DNA from 2 places in the Brachybacterium phenoliresistens genome. Region 1 is predicted to be linked to the other one. Evidence: predicted binding sites of a transcription regulator. Region 1 holds the regulator's gene; the other holds the start of a gene.

What was found. Region 1 encodes LexA, which represses DNA repair genes until DNA is damaged. Its sites were predicted from a motif close to TCGAACANNTGTTCGA; they were not measured.
Region 2: ABD234_RS09315 (HNH endonuclease signature motif containing protein) is a predicted target of LexA. The motif match lies at 2,625-2,640, and genes of this name have one in related genera.

What each region holds. Positions count from the first base shown of each region.
Region 1 is NZ_BAAAOW010000002.1:309,651-318,231, reverse strand. It holds gene ABD234_RS05890 (HelD family protein) at 1-1,417, shown strand, start outside; gene nrdR (transcriptional regulator NrdR) at 1,575-2,042, opposite strand; gene ABD234_RS05880 (LysM peptidoglycan-binding domain-containing protein) at 2,077-2,457, opposite strand; gene lexA (transcriptional repressor LexA) at 2,638-3,324, shown strand; gene ABD234_RS05870 (ATP-dependent DNA helicase) at 3,431-5,449, opposite strand; gene hflX (GTPase HflX) at 5,603-7,153, opposite strand; gene ABD234_RS05860 (class I SAM-dependent methyltransferase) at 7,280-7,897, shown strand; gene dapF (diaminopimelate epimerase) at 7,963-8,581, opposite strand, start outside.
Region 2 is NZ_BAAAOW010000003.1:367,792-376,372, reverse strand. It holds gene ABD234_RS09330 (hypothetical protein) at 1-39, opposite strand, end outside; gene gndA (NADP-dependent phosphogluconate dehydrogenase) at 325-1,788, shown strand; gene ABD234_RS09320 (hypothetical protein) at 1,907-2,173, opposite strand; gene ABD234_RS09315 (HNH endonuclease signature motif containing protein) at 2,790-4,439, shown strand; gene ABD234_RS09310 (helicase-associated domain-containing protein) at 4,405-6,585, opposite strand; tRNA gene ABD234_RS09305 (tRNA-Leu) at 6,637-6,710, shown strand; gene ABD234_RS09300 (DUF368 domain-containing protein) at 6,777-7,778, shown strand; gene ABD234_RS09295 (YggS family pyridoxal phosphate-dependent enzyme) at 7,783-8,502, shown strand.

The sequences.
Region 1 (8,581 bases):
CGACACCGCGGAGGTCGCGCAGGTCAAGGGGCATCCGGACATGGCGGCGCTGCTCGCGCGCGCCGTGAAGAACCGCCAGCGGGTCCCGGACGAGGACGTGCCGATCACGATCGACGGCACCCGGTTCTCGCTCACGACCCGGGACATCGCCGAGGCCCGCCGCGAGGCCCGCGCCTCGCACAAGCCGCACAACGCCGCCCGCGCGGTCTTCGTGCGCGCCGCCCTGGACCGCCTGGCCACCGCCTACGAGAAGGCGCTGCGGGCGAGCGGGCAGACAGTGCTGCCCGAGGACCGCCCGCAGATCCTCGCCGACCTGCGCGCCGAGCGGGACGTGCGCGTCGCGCTGAACCTCGCCTGGATGCCCTACACCCCCGAGTCCTTCCTGCGGATCCTGCTGGCCCACCCCGAGCGGCTGCGCGCGGCCGCGCCGCGCAGCCTGCGCCCCGCGATGCTGCAGCACCTGGTGCGCCCCAAGGACTCCCCCTGGACCATCGAGGACGTCCCGCTGCTGGACGAGGTCGCCGAGCTCCTGGGCGAGGACGACTCGGTCTCGCGCGCGGAGGCGGAACGACGCCGCGAGAAGCGCAGCCAGGACGTCAGCTACGCGCGCGAGGTCCTGGAGAACGTGGACACCTCCGGGATGGTCCGTGCGGAGGACCTCGCCGACCAGGTCGCCCGGGTGCGCGACGGCCGCACGCTGGCCGAACGGGCGCGGTCCGAGCGGGACTGGACCTACGGGCACATCGTGGTGGACGAGGCCCAGGAGCATTCGCCGATGATGTGGCGCGCCCTCATGCGCCGCAACCCGACCAAGTCCTTCACGGTCGTCGGGGACGTCGCCCAGACCTCCTCGGCGGCCGGGACCTCCTCCTGGGAGGCGGTGCTGGCCCCCTATGTCGAGGACCGCCTCCAGGTGGAGCACCTCACGGTCAACTACCGCACCCCGCGACGGGTCATGGATGCCGCCCAGCGCATGGCCGAGCGCCACGACCTCCCCGTCACGGCGGTCTCCTCCGTGCGCGAGGGCGAGCTGGATCCCGTGCTGCGCCCTGCGCGGGCGGGGCAGCTCGCCGACGAGGTGGTCCGCGCGGTGCGCGACCAGCTCTCGGCCGATACCGGGCGCATCGCCGTGATCGTCGAGGCCGATCAGGTGAGCGAGCTGGTGGCGGCGCTGCGCGCGCAGGAGGGGCTGCCGCGCGTGGGCTCGGGAAGCGCGGGCGTGGACGACGAGGTGGCGGTGATGTCGCCGCAGGACGCCAAGGGCCTGGAGTTCGACGGCGTCGTCGTGGTCGAGCCGGCGCGGCTCGTCTCGGACGGCGTGCACGGGGCCGGTGATCTGTATGTGGCGATGACCCGCCCGACGCGGCGGCTGGACGTCGTGCATGCGGCACCGCTGCCGGCCGGCCTGGAGGGCTGAGGGCCCCGCCCCCCGGGCGTCCCGGGCCGGGACGAAGGATCGGCGGCCGCGGCTTCCCCTCCGCGACCGCCGATCCGGTCGGCGCCTCGTGAGGCGCCAGCAGACATCTTATGCATGAACCGGACGGGCTCGCGCACGATTCCCGGATCCGGACCCCTCAGACGCCGGATGCACCCCCGGCCGCCTCGGCGCGCAGCCGCGCGATCGCGGCCTCGAAGTCGTCCAGCGATTCGAAGGACTGGTACACGCTCGCGAAGCGCAGGTAGGCCACCAGGTCGAGATCCTGCAGCGGCTGGAGGATCGCGAGGCCCACCTCGTGCGCCTCGATCTCCGCCTGGCCGCGCTGGCGGATCGCGTCCTCGACGCGCTGGGCCAGCACCGCGAGCTGGTCATCGCTGACCGGCCGGCCCTGGCAGGCCTTGCGCACCCCGGAGATCACCTTGGACCTGCTGAAGGGCTCGCTCACCCCGGATCGCTTCACGACCGAGAGGGAGGCGGTCTCCACGGTGGAGAACCGGCGGGAACAGGCGGTGCACTGACGGCGGCGACGGATGGTCGCGCCGTCGTCAGAGGTCCGGGAGTCGACGACGCGCGAGTCAGGATTGCGGCAGAACGGGCAGTGCACCCGTCCAGCCTACCGGCAGCGCGCCGCGCCGCCCTCACTTCTGCGCGGTGACCCCCTGCGGCAGGACGATCTCCTGGCCTGCGGTCAGACGCGGGGTCTCCATCCCATTGAGGCGACGGACCTCCTCGACGAAGGCCTGGGGCTCGACACCCTCGGGCGCATAGGACTCGGCATAGGCCCACAGGGTGTCCCCGGACTCGACCGTCACCACGGGGCCGTGCTCGGTCGCACCGGCGAAGGCCCAGGGGCCGCCGGCGAAGAGGAGCAGCGCGAGGGCGACGAGCACGCCGAGGACGAAGGCGGCCCCGGTGACGAGCACCCGCCCCCGGCGGGTCAGCTCGAGTCGAACACGCGGTCGAGGGGTAGCGTCGACGGCGGCGGCATCCCGGGTGGGAAGGGAAAGGATCGTGGCCATGTCCGAACTCCTGTTCGATCGAATACGTGTACGACTGTAGGCCCCCGCGGCGCGACACGCAAGAACATGTCGAACACATGTTTGGTGACAGCGCCTCCAGCGCCTACTGTTGTTCGTGGGATCACTCCACCAGGAGGGTCCGACATCCGAAGCCGCGGTCGAACGCCAGGAGGCCCCGCCATGTCGCCGAGCAGCACCAGCACCCCGGAGGCGGAGGACGCCTCCGCGACGGCGGGCCTCACCCATCGCCAGCGCCGGATCCTCGAGGAGATCGCCGCCGCGATCGCCGATCACGGCTACCCGCCCACCATGCGGGAGATCGGCGACGCCGTCGGCCTGACCTCGTCCTCCTCCGTCGCGCACCAGCTCGGGGTCCTCGAGCGCAAGGGCTTCCTGCGCCGGGACCCCAAGCGCCCCCGCGCCATGGAGATCGTGCTCCCGGACGAGAGCGGCGAGCCCGAGCTCTCCCCCGGCGAGCCGATGCCGAGCACCGTGGGCGTCCCCGTCCCCCTGGTGGGCCGCATCGCCGCGGGCGTGCCGATCACCGCCCAGGAGCAGGTCGAGGACGTCTTCACCCTCCCTCAGCAGCTCGTCGGGGACGGGGACCTCTTCCTGCTCCAGGTCGTCGGGGAGTCGATGATCGACGCCGCGATCTGCGACGGGGACTGGGTCGTGGTGCGCAGCCAGCCCGTCGCCCAGAAGGGCGAGATCGTCGCGGCCATGATCGACGGCGAGGCGACCGTGAAGACCTTCGCCCAGCGCGACGGCCACGTCTGGCTGATGCCGCACAACCCGTCGTTCGCGCCGATCCTCGGCGACTCCGCCGAGATCCTCGGCAAGGTCGTGGCGGTGCTGCGAGCGGTCTGAGACGCGTCTGCGCGCCGCACCCGCCGGGGGGCCGACCCTCCGGGGCCGGCCGCGAAGATCAGCCGACCGCGGGGTCAGCCGGCTGCGGGGTCAGTCGGACACGGGGTCAGCCGGACGCGGCGAGGCGACCGAGGGCCTGGAGCGCGACCTGCGGGTCCCGGGTCTGCCACAGCGGCGGCATCGCCTGCACCAGGAACGAGCCATAGCGCTTGGTCATCAGGCGCGGATCCAGCACCGCGACCATCCCCCGGTCCTCCGCCGTCCGGATCAGCCGGCCGGCGCCCTGGGCCATGAGCAGGGCGGCGTGCTGCGCCGAGATCGACATGAAGGCGTTCCCGCCGCGCTCGGAGATCCGCTCCTGCCGCGCCGCCACCAGGGGCTCGTCCGGCCGCGGGAACGGGATCCGGTCGATGGTGACCAGGCGGCAGGCACGACCGGGCACGTCCACGCCCTGCCACAAGGTGATGGTGCCGAACAGGCTCGTCGCATCGTCGGCGGCGAAGGCGCGCACGAGGTTGGACATGGAGTCCTCGCCCTGCACCCCCACGGGAAGGTCCGTGCGGGCCCGCACGTGCTCGGCGGCGAGCTCCGCCCCGCGGCGCGAGGAGAACAGGCACAGCGCACCGCCGCGGGAGGCCTCGATGAGCTCGGTCAGGTGATCGAGCATGTCCAGGGACGGGCCCTCCCGACCGGGCTGCGGCAGGTGCGAGGCGATGTAGAGGATGCCCTGGCGCGGGTAGTCGAAGGGGCTGCCCACATCGAGGCCGGCCCAATGGCTCGCGTTCCGGGCGCCGCCGCGCCGATCCGGGTCCTGGCGGTCCGCAGCACGCAGGCCCACCGCGCCGGCAGGCTGCTCGAAACGCCCGCCGAGGGCCAGGGTGGCCGAGGTCAGCACCGCGGTGCGCTCCTCGAGGATCGCTCCGCGCAGCGCCGTGGCCACGGACATGGGGGCGATGGTGAGGCTGGTGCGCCCCGTCGCATCGGACCGGGAGATGGCCACGACATCGTCCTCGTCCGGGGTCACGGCACGTTCGCAGACGTCGATGATCTCCTGCAGGATCGACCGGACGGCCTTGCGGGCGCCCGCGGTCCCCGCGAGCGACTCGTCCCCGGCCTCCTTGGCATCCGCATGCGCCCCGCGCGCCTCGGTGCGCAGCGTGGTCAGCGCATCGGACATGCGCGCGGGAAGGTCGCCGATGACGCGGCCGTCGGGCATCTCCTCCAGGGCCGCGCGCAGCTCCTCCCCGGCGTCGTCGAGGGCGGTGGCGGCCACCCCCAGCGACCTCAGCTCGCGGACGGCGCCGCGCACCATGCCCGGGGAGAGGTGCTCGGTGATGGCGCTGGTGACGCGGGAGGCGAGATCGTGGGCCTCGTCGAGCACGACCACATCGTGCTCGGGGATGATCCCGTGGCGGTCGAACGCGTCCACGGCCAGCAGGGCATGGTTGGTCACGATCACATCGACCTCGCGGGCGACCTCGCGGCTGCGCTCGGCGAAGCACGACTGCACCAGCGGGCAGGTCTGCCCCAGGCACTGGTTGCCGGTGACCGAGACCTGCCGCCAGGCGCGGTCGGAGACGGGCGCCTCGAGGGAGTCGCGGTCCCCCGTGTCGGTCTCCTCCGCCCAGCTGCGCAGGCGCTTGACCTGATCGCCCAGCCGCTCGCCGCGCTCTCCCCCGCGGGCGGCGGACTCCGCGAACAGTGCCCCGGGCTCGAGATCGCTGGGGTACCCGCCCTCCATCTTGTGCTTGCACAGATAGTTGCTGCGGCCCTTGAGCAGCGCGAAGGTGGGCCGCCGCGGCAGATGATCGGCCAGCGCCTCGACGATCCGCGGCAGGTCCTTGCGGATGATCTGGCTCTGCAGGGCGATGGTGGCGGTGGAGACGACCACGGGCCGCTCCCCGGTGACCGCGTGATGCAGCGCGGGCACGAGGTAGGCCAGCGACTTCCCGGTGCCGGTCCCGGCCTGGACCAGGAGGTGCCGCCGCTCGCGCATCGCCACGTCGACGGCCTCTGCCATCCGCGCCTGACCTGGGCGTTCGCTGCCGCCGATGGCGTCGATCGCCCGGGCCATGAGGGTCTTCACGTCGATGGCGACATCGGTCTCGTCCGGGGCGGTGGGCATTGCTCAAGCCTAGCTCCGTCCGGGCCCGCGCCCGGGGATGAGAGAGCCGTGCGGAGCGTCGCCGTGGACACATCCGGGAGCGCTGCGGCGGCACGACGACCGCGCGGCGGGCCCGGGATCCCGGGCCCGCCGCGCGGGGATGGTCGCGGGCTCTCAGGCCACGTGCACGGCCTGCGCCTGCAGCTCCGCGGCGAGCGCCGCATCGACCCGGGCATGCAGGCGGGTCCCCTCGCTGCGGTGCTCCTCGTCCAGGACCTCCCCGCTGGAGTGGGCCCGGGAGATGAGATCGCCGCGGGTGTACGGCACGAGCAGGTCCACCTCGACCTCCGGGCGAGGGAGGCGGTCGGCGATGAGCTGGCGCAGCTCCTCGATCCCCTCCCCGCTGCGGGCGGAGACGACGATGCAGTCCTCGACCTGGCTGCGCAGCCGCGCGATGGTCTCGGGCTCGGCGATGTCGGCCTTGTTCAGGACGATCACCTCCGGCACGTCGAATCCGTCGATGTCGGCCAGCACGTCCCGCACCGCCCGGATCTGCCCCTCGGGATCGGGGTGCGAGGCGTCGACCACGTGCAGCAGGAGATCGGCGTCCCCGACCTCCTCGAGCGTCGAGCGGAACGCCTCGACCAGCTCCGTCGGGAGGTGTCGCACGAAGCCGACCGTGTCGGCGAAGGTGAACTCGCGGCCGTCCGGGGTCTGGGACCGGCGCACCGTGGGGTCCAGGGTCGCGAACAGCGCGTTCTCGACGAGGACCCCGGCTCCGGTGAGCCGGTTCAGCAGGGAGGACTTCCCCGCGTTGGTGTACCCGGCGATGGCGACGGCGGGCACCTCGCGGCGCTTGCGGTCGGCCCGCTTGGCCTCGCGGCCGGGAGCCATCTCCTTGATCTCCCGGCGCAGCTTGGACATCCGGGTGCGGATGCGGCGACGGTCCAGCTCGATCTTCGTCTCGCCGGGTCCGCGCGAGCCCATGCCCGCGCCGCCGGCGGCCACGCGGCCACCGGCCTGGCGGGACATCGAGTCGCCCCAGCCGCGCAGTCGCGGCAGGAGGTACTCGAGCTGGGCCAGCTCGACCTGCGCCTTGCCCTCGCGGGACTTGGCGTGCTGGGCGAAGATGTCCAGGATCAGCGCCGTGCGGTCGACGACCTTGACCTTGACGATGTCCTCGAGGGCGCGGCGCTGGCTGGGGGCCAGCTCGCCGTCGGCGATCACCGTGTCGGCGCCGGTCTCGGCGACGACCTCGGCCAGCTCCTGCGCCTTGCCCTTGCCGAGGAAGGTCGCCGGGTCCGGGTGGGCCCGACGCTGCATGACGCCGTCGAGGACCTCGGAGCCGGCGGTCTCGGCGAGCGCCGCGAGCTCCCGCAGGGAGTTCTCGGCGTCCTCCACGTTGCCGGTGGTGAACAGGCCGGCCAGGACCACGCGCTCCAGGCGCAGCTGGCGGTACTCGACCTCGGTGACGTCCTCGATGTCGGTGCGCAGCCCGGCGACGCGGCGCAGGGCCTGGCGGTCGGCGAGGTCGAACTGGTCGCCGTCGGACGTCGAGCTGTAGGTCACCGAGGAGACGGAGGCGTCCCCGCGGGCGAGGATCCGCTCGGTCAGAGGGTCGCGGGAGCGCTCCGTGGATCGGCTCCCACCGCCCGTCTGCTCAGCGGGGGCGTCGGCGGTGACGTCCTCGGTGCGATCGGGATCAGGATGGAAGGCGATGGGCACTGATCGGTCCTGCTCTCTGTCGGGGGTGCTGGTGATCCAGTTTCCCACCCTCGGCGCCCGGGGTCGAGGGATTTATCGCCCCGGCCACGCCGCAGGCGGGCGGCGCGGTCCCCGTATCCTGCGGGGGTGAGCGAGCACTACTTCTCCCCCACCAGCGGCACCGACGACTCCCGCCACCCGCTGCGGGTGCGCCTGGCCGGCGCCGAGCGGGACCTCGTCTCGGCGCGGGGCGTGTTCAGCGGCGCCGGCCTGGACAAGGCCACCGCCGTGCTGCTGGACCGTCTGGACGTGCTGCCGGCGGTCCCGGAGGGCGCCCGGATCGTCGACGTGGGCTGCGGATGGGGCCCGATCGCGCTGAGCGCCGCGCTGCTGCACCCGGCCTCCGAGGTGTGGGCGGTGGACGTCTCCGAGCGCGCCCGCGAGCTCACGGCCGAGAACGCGCGGAGGCTGGGCCTGTCGACGGTGCGCGTGGTCTCCCCCGAGGAGGTCCCCGCGCAGCTGACGGCCGAGGTGATCTGGTCCAACCCGCCGATCCGCATCGGCAAGGAGGCGCTGCACGAGCTCCTGATGGACTGGTCGGCCCGGCTCACCCCCGAGGGATGGATGGCGCTCGTGGTCGGCAGGAACCTGGGTGCGGACCCGCTGGCGGCCTGGCTCGCCGGGCAGCTGCCCTCGCGCCCGGTGCGCAAGGCGGCCAGCGCCAAGGGCTTCCGGATCCTCGAGGTCGGCCCCGAACACGGCTGAGCCGTCCCGGCGGACCCGGGAGCACCCGGCTCGGGAGCACCCGGCGGTCGGTCCGGGCCGGCGGCTCAAGCCAGCAGAGTCACCTCGGCGATGAGCTCCGCCGGGCCGCTGAGGGTGGTCTGCCCGTCCTCGGTCCAGCCGACGGTGAGCGTCCCGCCGGGCACGTCCATCCGCCAGGGGGCGCCGCCCTCCTCCCCGACGGATCGGGCCGCCACGACCGCCGCGGCGACCGTGCCGGTCCCGCAGCTCAGCGTCTCGCCGACGCCGCGCTCGTGCACCCGCAGCGCGGCGTGCCGCGGGCCGCGGAGGCTGACCAGCTCGATGTTCACCCCGGACTCGGGGAAGGGCGCGAGCTCGGGACGGCGCTCGAGGTCGATGCCGTCGAGGTCGATCTCCGCGGGGAGGATCGCGACGGCATGGGGGTTGCCCATGTCGACGTCGGTGGTGGGCAGGCGGCGGCCGGCCAGCTCGAGGGTGCGGGGCGTGTCCCCGATCCGGGCCGGGCCCATGCCCACGCGGACCTGCCAGGCGCCCGGCCCCTCCGCCCCGGGACGCTCGAGGATCTCGACGGTGCGCACGCCGGAGCGCGTCCAGATCGGGAAGATGCCCTCCGGGGCGCGCCCGGCCCGGTCCAGGTACGCCGCGAACACCCGCACCCCGTTGCCGCACATCTCGGCGATCGAG
Region 2 (8,581 bases), on a different contig from region 1:
GGGCTGGCCGAACTGCGGCGGCTGGGATGCGGAGCTCATGCGTGTCCTTGATCGAACGTGTCCAGGGGAGAGGTCCGCCACAGACTACGGCGCGCGCTCGCGCGCGCGAAACCGCATCCGCCCGCCGCGACGCCGCCCCCGCCTGCATCGTCGCGTGCGGACGGGGTCGCGGGATCTCACGGGATGGGCCCGACATGGGCGCCAGCCCCTCCCGGCGACCGGGGAACCTAGAATGGGGCCCGATGGCCGGGGTGCCGCCGTGCGGAACGACGCCGGCACACCTCCGTGCACCCCGCCGACAGGTCCTCGACCCAAGGAGAATCCATGGCAACCTTCGCCGCATCCCCCGCCAACGCTGCCGATATCGGCGTCACCGGTATGGCGGTGATGGGCTCGAACCTCGCGCGCAACCTGGCGCGCAACGGGTTCAAGGTCGCGATCCACAACCGCAGCGTCGGCAAGACCGAGAAGGTCATCGACTCCTACGGCGACGAGGGCGAGTTCTTCCCGTCCGAGTCCACCGCGGACTTCGTCGCCTCGCTGCAGAAGCCGCGCGTCGCGATCATCATGGTGAAGGCCGGCGGCCCCACCGACGCCGTCATCGATGAGCTCGCCGAGCACATGGAGGAGGGCGACATCATCGTCGACGCGGGCAACGCCCTGTTCTCCGACACCCGCCGCCGCGAGGCCGCGCTGCGCGAGAAGGGCCTGCACTTCGTGGGCACCGGCGTCTCCGGCGGCGAGGAGGGCGCGCTCAACGGCCCGTCCATCATGCCCGGCGGCACCAAGGAGTCCTACGACCGCCTCGGCCCGATGTTCGAGAAGATCTCCGCGCACGTGGACGGCGTCCCCTGCTGCACCCACGTCGGCGCCGACGGCGCCGGCCACTTCGTGAAGATGGTCCACAACGGCATCGAGTACGCCGACATGCAGGTCATCTCCGAGGCCTACGACCTCATGTCCAAGGCGCTGGGCAAGCCCGCCTCCGAGATCGGCGACGTCTTCGCCGAGTGGAACAAGGGCGACCTCGAGTCCTTCCTCATCGAGATCACCGCCGAGGTCCTCCACCACACCGACGCCACCTCCGGCAAGGCCTTCGTGGACGTCATCCTCGATCAGGCCGCCCAGAAGGGCACCGGCGCCTGGACCGTGCAGACCGCGCTCTCCCTGGGCGTCCCGGTCACCGGCATCGCCGAGGCCACCTTCGCCCGCTCCGTCTCCGGCTCCGTGCCGCAGCGCGAGGCCGGCCGCGCGGTCCTCCCGGCCGAGACCCAGGACCTCGCCGTCCTGGACGAGGCCTCCTTCATCGACGACCTGCAGAAGGCGCTGTACGCCGCGAAGCTCGTGTCCTACTCGCAGGGCTTCGACGAGATCTCCGCCGGTGCGCAGGAGTACGGCTGGGACATCGACCTGGGCGCCATGGCCCGCATCTGGCGCGGCGGCTGCATCATCCGCGCGAAGTTCCTCAACCGCATCACGGAGGCGTACGAGCGCAACGCGACCCTCCCGCTGCTGCTGGCCGACGAGTACTTCACCGCCGAGATCACCAAGTGCATCCCGGCCTGGCGCCGCGTGGTGGCCTTCGCCGCCGCCAACGGCATCCCGGTCCCGGTGTTCTCCTCGACCCTGTCCTACTACGACGCGGTCCGCGCCGAGCGTCTGCCGGCCGCCCTGGTCCAGGCGCAGCGCGACTTCTTCGGCGCGCACACCTACAAGCGCGTCGACGGCGAGGGCACCTTCCACGTCGAGTGGTCCGAGGATCGTCGCGAGACCAACCAGGACGCCTGATACACCCCTGCCCGGGGTCCCCTGCGGGATCCCGGGCGCCGGGCCTCCCGCGAGGCCCCGGAGCATGAGAAGAGCCCGGACCGCTGAGGTCCGGGCTCTTCTGTCTGCCGTCGTGCGGTCAGTACGTGGACATCGTGCCCACGGAGGCGACCAGCACCACCTGGACGATGATCAGGATGATCGCGAGGACCCAGCAGATCACGAGGACGATCCACGCCCACTTGGTGAACTTCTGGGCGGTCAGGGGCTCGGTGTCGGCCTTGAGGTAGCCGAGGAGGCCGAGGATGCCGGGAAGCACGCCACCGCAGACGAAGCCCACGATCGTGACGATGAGGGCCTTCTTCTTGATGGACTCGATGTCGGCGGAGGGGGAGAAGTTGGTCATGGTTGGTCCCTTCAGGGTCGGGCGGCGAGCCTGCCGCTCTGGCTCTGTGAGTCGCCGTGGCTCGGGTCCGCTCGGCGCAGTACCTGAGCATAACCCTGAGAAGGTCCTGAGCCCATGGGGAGGAGTCCCCATGGACGCCTGATCGGGAGGCCATCGGGAGGTCAGCGGGAGCGCGGCGGGGGACGATCGCGCAGCGGACAGGCGGACGATTGTTCCCGATGGATGGAATTTCCGATGTCAAGTCCTGCTGTGAAATGGTGGAAAAAGGGGTTCTGGGGAGGATGAGTGCGGAAGTCCTGCGCTCGGGAGTGAGGATTCCGGCCACCATGACGTCCCAGGTGGCGAGCCGATCCGCGGCGGGCATCCGGATGGGGAGGAGGGGAGTGCGGCGATTGTCCACAGAGGGTGTGTGATGCCTTCCGTTCACGATGTGAGGGGTGTAGGCTGGGTTTCGAACAGGCAATCGAAATGGCCGCGACGAGGCTGCCGTCGAGCTGGGGGAGGGGTGGTCGGGATGTCGGAGGATCGGATCCCGGGCGTGTCCGACGCCGCCTCGCGGGCTCGAGCCTCTGCCGCTCCGGGGCGTGCGCCGCGCCCGGCGTCCGTCGAGGCGTTCGTGGCCCAGGTGCCTGCGGAGATCCGCCGGGGTGCGGTGCGGCGGACGGTGTCGCGCGAGGCGCTGCCGGGCCGGGCGGGAGTCGCCGGGGATCCGCTGCTGTCCGGGGTCGCGAAGGCGGTGTGGGACATCGCGGCGAAGGAAGGGCCGTGGCTGGCGGAGAAGTACGCGGCGCTGTCGATGCTCTGGTGCGGCCCGGACGAGGATCCCGAGCCCGGACTGGACGGCGACTGCAACGCCCTGATCGCGGCGGAGGCGCTGCGGCTGACCGAGTCCCAGTCCGTCCACGAGATCCGCGACGCCCACCACGCGGTCACGAACTTCCCCTCCTGCCTGGTGCGCCTGGAGGGCGCGCAGTTCCCGGCGCCGTGGTTCCGGCGCATGCTGCGGATGACCCGGAGGCTGCGGGAGCTCTTCCAGCGCGGGATCGACGAGGTCGTCGCCGGCTGGGATCTGCACATGACGCCGGAGACCTTCGCGCGGCGTCTGCGCGCCCTGGTCGCCTGGGCGGAGACCCTCCAGCAGCAGGACGAGGAGCCGTTCCCGGTCGAGCGCAGCGTGACGGTCCAGGAGATCGGGGAGGGCCTGTCCTGCATGACGCTGACCGGCCCGACGCCCGAGATCCTCTCGGCGGCACGCCGTCTGGACATCGCAGCGCGGGCGGTGCAGGCCGCCCAGCGCGCCGCGCTGCAGACCGGCGGGGAGGTCCCGTGGGACCCCGACGGGACCGTGGCCTCGGCCGAGAAGCCGATGTCCCTGGCGACGCTGCGGTTCCTGCTGGCCACGCGCGCCGAGCCGGATACCGACGGCGTGGACGTGCCCGCGGACCGCTTCCGGGTCACCCTCACGGTGCCGGTGCTGACCATGCTCGGAGTCACCGAGGCCCCCGGGATGCTGGACGGGACGACGCCCGTCCCGGCGGAGCTGGCCCGCGCCCTCGCGGGGAGGGAGCAGGTCTGGTACCGCGTGCTCACGGATCCGGTGACGGGGGCGTTCCTCCCGCTGGCCCCGGGAACCTACCGGCCGACGGCCGCGATGCAGGAGCACCTGCGCCTGCGCGGGCCGCAGTGCGCCGTCCCGGGCTGCGCTCGGCCGGCCTCGCTGGCGGCGGAGTGCGATCACATCCAGGAGTTCCTGGCGGGCGGGGCGACCGCGATCGAGAACCTGCATTGGCTGTGCTGGTTCCACCATCAGGAGAAGACCGAAGGGCTCCTGGACCCCGACCGCCTGCCTCCGGCCACCGGTGCGGAGGGCGCCACGGCCGACGGCACGGTGGGCCCGGGCAGGACCCGGTGGCTGATCGGGAACCGGGACGGGCACCACGCCGTCCGCGACGTCCTCGACGACGTGGACCTCATCGGGACGATGACCGTGAAGGTGCTCGAACAGCACTTCCTCCACCATGCCCACGCCCTGTGCGACGCGGACTGCCGCCACTTCGGCCGCCCCATCCCGGAGGACGACGAGCCCGACGATCCGCCGCCCGGCGCGGACGGTCCCGGCGACGGACCCCGTCCCGGCAGTGATGACGATGACGTCGGCGGTGGCGGTGGTGACGGCGCCGGGGGCTGCCCCGGCCCCGACCCCGGCGCCGGCGGCGGAGGCCCCGGCCAGGTCACCCCAGCGTCACACGGTGCACGAGCACCGTGAACTCCTCGCCGTCGGCGGCGTCGCGGGCCCGCAGCCGGCCGCCGTCCAGGGCGAGGGGGAGGACCTGCCGCACGGCGATGCCGCCGCGGCCGTCGACGATCCCGATCCGCAGCTCGGCGCTGCGGGCGATGGCGTCGAGCAGGCGATCGGCCACGGGGACGGCGGTCTCGCCCGCATCGGCCGCCCGGATGCGCAGCACGGCCTCGGCGGGATCCAGCGGCAGCTCGGGGCCGATGTCCGTCGTGTCCTCCCGGTGGGCGCCGGGCAGGCGGTGGATCCGCTCCGGCGCGCTGACCGTGCCGTCGCGTCCCACCGCGACCCCCGACAGCCCGGTCCGCTCGATCGCGCGCATCACCGCGGCCGGCCCGGACATCGTCACCGCGACGGTCGGAGCGATGCGGTGCAGGTCCAGCGAGGCCGCCTCCGGATGCGAGACCACGATCGAGAGCACCTCCGCCTCCGCCGAGACGGCGGTCACCGCCGGGATCACGGCGACCCGGCCGTGGCGACGGCGCTCATCGCGCAGCAGCATCTCGAAGGCCTGCGGCACCGGGGTGCGGGACGCCTCGGCGAGCATCTCCTGCAGGGCATCGGGATCCGCCCCTGCGTCCAGGGCGCGGCGCACGGACTGCGGGGTGAACCGCAGCGTGAGCCCTCCTCCGCGGGAGACCGGCTCCGTCCACTGCTCGAGCACGGCCAGCCGCGGGGACGGCCGCCCCGGGATGACCGCGGTGAGGTCCGCGTCCAGGAGCACCTCGTCCACCGGCGCCGGGGCATGGCGGGCCAGGGCCTCGACCAGACGCGCATCGGCCTCCGCCTCCGGGAGCCCCTCCACCTCGGCGAGCGCGGCCCCGAGCTCGGACAGGACCCCCGCGAGGACCAGGCCCAGCGCCGCCGCCTCCTGGCGGAACGCCGTGACCTCCTGCTCGAGCACGGGGCGGGGGACCAGCGGATGGTGCCACGCCAGGGCCTCGACCAGGGAGCCCTCCTCGGCGGCGGCATCGGGCCGGTCCTGCCGCAGCCGGGCATGCAGATCCAGCAGGGAGCGGCGGCGCGCACGGCAGCCCGGGCGGCGGGTCACCGCGGAGAGCGCAGGCCGCACCGGACCCTGCGCATCCGAGGTGCCGACCAGGGACGGCAGGTCCTCGCTGCGGCACCAGCCCAGCACCAGCTCGGCCCAGCGCTGCTCGGCGGAGCGCTCGAGGAACAGATCCCAGTCCCGCGTGGGCTGCCAGGTCAGCCCGTCATGGCCGACGAGGCCCGCCGTCCAGCACGACTGCAGCACGGTGACGTAGTCGGAGAGGGGCGCATCGGCCTCCTCCGCGAGCCGGCGCAGCTCGCGCTGCGGCAGGCCGCCGCGGGTGAGCACCCCCGGGCCCTCCGCATCCCAGCGTCCGATGGTCCCGGCGATCCGCAGCGCCTCGAAGGCCGCATCGACCGCCTGCGCCGTCCGGGACCCGGCGAAGCGCTCGCGCACCTCGACGGCCTCGAGCCGCGGAGGTTCGGCCGCGAGGCGCCGATGCACGCGTCCCTCGCGCAGCACGCGATGCACGCTGCGAGGGATCCTCAGCACGTCCCCGGTCCCGGGCACGGCGACCCGCGCCTGCGCCAGGACCGCGGCCAGGGGGCTCTGCCCGGCCTCGAGCCGCGCCGGGCCCCAGGCCAGGGCCTCGAGCGCGGCGGCGATCTCCGGGCCGCGCCGGCGGGCGCGCTCGACCAGCTCCGCCGCCTCCTGATCGGAGGGATCGCCCTCCAGGGCGGGCGCGAGGCCCGCGGGATGGCGCAGGCCCTCGCGGAGGGCACGGACCAGGCGCAGCTGCTCGGTGCCCCACACCAGGGCGAGGCCGCGCAGCCGCTCCAGCACCGGGGCGAGGTCCTGCGGATCGGCGCCCACGGCGGGGGCGAGGTCCTCGGGGCGCACCGGCTCGGGCAGCACCGCGAGGGCCTCGACGACCTGCAGCGCGGGGCGGTCCAGCCGCAGCAGAGCCCGCTGGGTGCTGGGCGCGGAGGCGGCGCGCGCCGCGAGCGGGCCGATGCCCTGCGGGAGCGGGGCGAGCAGGTCCTGGCGCGCATCGAGCAGATGCTGCAGCTGCTCGTCCGTGAACGTGCGCAGCGCATCGGCGAGGGACCTGGGCTGAGCTGGCATGGTGCCCACCAGCATAGGCTGTGCCTGCGCACCCGATCGGGGTACGAGAGGGCCCCCATAGCCCAATCGGCAGAGGCGGCCGCCTTAAAAGCGGCGCAGTGCGGGTTCGAGTCCCGCTGGGGGCACGCGGGGAGCTCCCATCCTGGGCCCCTATCGTGAGAAGGTCCCGTCCCCGGCCCGAGGAGAGACGCATGCGCGACTCCGCCCCCACCCCTTCCGCGCCGTCGTCGACGTCTCCCGTCGCACCGCGGGCCCGTCCCGCCCAGGCGCCGCTGAACGCCGTGCGCGGAGCTCTCATCGGGATGGCCGAGCTGGTGCCCGGGGTCTCCGGCGGGACCGTCGCGCTGGTGACCGGCGTGTACGAGCGGGCGATCGAGGCCGCGCACCACCTCATCGCCGCGGCCGTGGCCCTGGTGAAGGGGCCGGACCGCCGGGCCGGCTTCCTGCAGAACCTGCGCCGGGTCGACGGCTGGCTGGTGCTGCCGATGCTCGCCGGCATGGCCGCCGCGGTGCTCCTGGCCGCCGGCGTCGTCGAGCATCTCGTGGCCGACAACCCGATCAGCTCCCGCGGCCTGTTCTTCGGGCTGGTCGCCGCGAGCCTCGTGGTCCCGATCCGCCTCCTGCCCGCGGGCCGGGGCGGCGCGGCAGGCGCGGTGCGCGACATCGCGGTGGTGGCGGTGCCGGCGGCGGTGGCCTTCGCCCTGGTGGGTCTCGCCGGCGGCGGGACCCTCGCCGATCCGCCGTTCTGGATGGTGTTCCTCGCCGCCGCCGTCGCGGTCTGCGCGCTGGTCGTCCCCGGGGTCTCGGGATCGTTCTTCCTGCTCGCCATCGGCCTGTACTCGCCCACCCTGCAGGCGGTCGACGAGCGGGACCTGGGCTACATCGCCGTCTTCGGCGCCGGGGCCGTGCTCGGGCTGCTCACCATCGTGCAGATCATCAGCCGCCTGCTGCACACCCACCGTCGCGCCACCCTGCTGGCGATGTCGGGCCTCATGCTCGGCTCCCTGCGGGCCCTGTGGCCCTGGCAGGGCGGGACCGGCTCTGCCGAGGGGCACGGCGCCCTGCTCGCCCCGAGCGCGCCGCTGGCCGCCCCGATCCTGCTGGCCCTGGCCGGTGCGGCCGTCGTGATCGCGCTGATCGTGGTCGAGACGAGGATCGCCCGGCCGGCCGATCCCCGCGGTGCGGAACAATGACCCCATGACCTCCACGCCCGACCCTGACCTCGCCGCGCGCCTGGACGCGGTCCTCACCCGCATCGACGCCGCCGCGCAGCGCAGCGGACGCGACGGGCGCGAGATCCTCTTGCTGCTGGCCACCAAGACCCGCACCCCCGCCGAGATCGCCGAGGCTGTGGCCCTGGTGCGGTCGCGCGGCCGCCAGGTCGCGGTGGGGGAGAACCGGGCCCAGGAGATCGCCAAGCACGCCGATCCGGCGCTCGCCGGGCTCGACGTGCCCCGCCACTTCATCGGCCGCCTGCAGACGAACAAGGCACGCGACGTCGTCGCCTTCGCCTCCATGATCCACAGCGTGGACCGCCCGGACATCATCGACGCCCTCGAGCGCCGCGCCCGTACCGCGGGCCTCACGCGGAAGGTCCTCGTGCAGGTCAACACCTCGGGGGAGGAGTCCAAGGGCGGCTACCCTCCGCACCCGGCGGAGATCGCCGCCGCCGTCGACCGGCTGCGCGAGGGCGGCATGCTCGTGCCGGCGGGCCTCATGACCATCGGCGCGAACACGAGCGAAACCGGGGCCGTGCGCGCGTCGCTGTCCCGCCTCCGGCAGCTGCGCGACGAGCTCGCCGACCCCGCGGTGCAGCACCTGTCGATGGGCATGAGCGGGGATCTGGAGATCGCCGTGGAGGAGGGCGCGAGCATCGTCCGCGTCGGCTCGGCGATCTTCGGCCCGCGCCCGGCGTGAGCGGCGCCACCCCCGTGCATACCGGAGGGTAACTCCGCTCACGAGGCGCACGCCCGGGAAAGCCGATTCCTGCGCACAT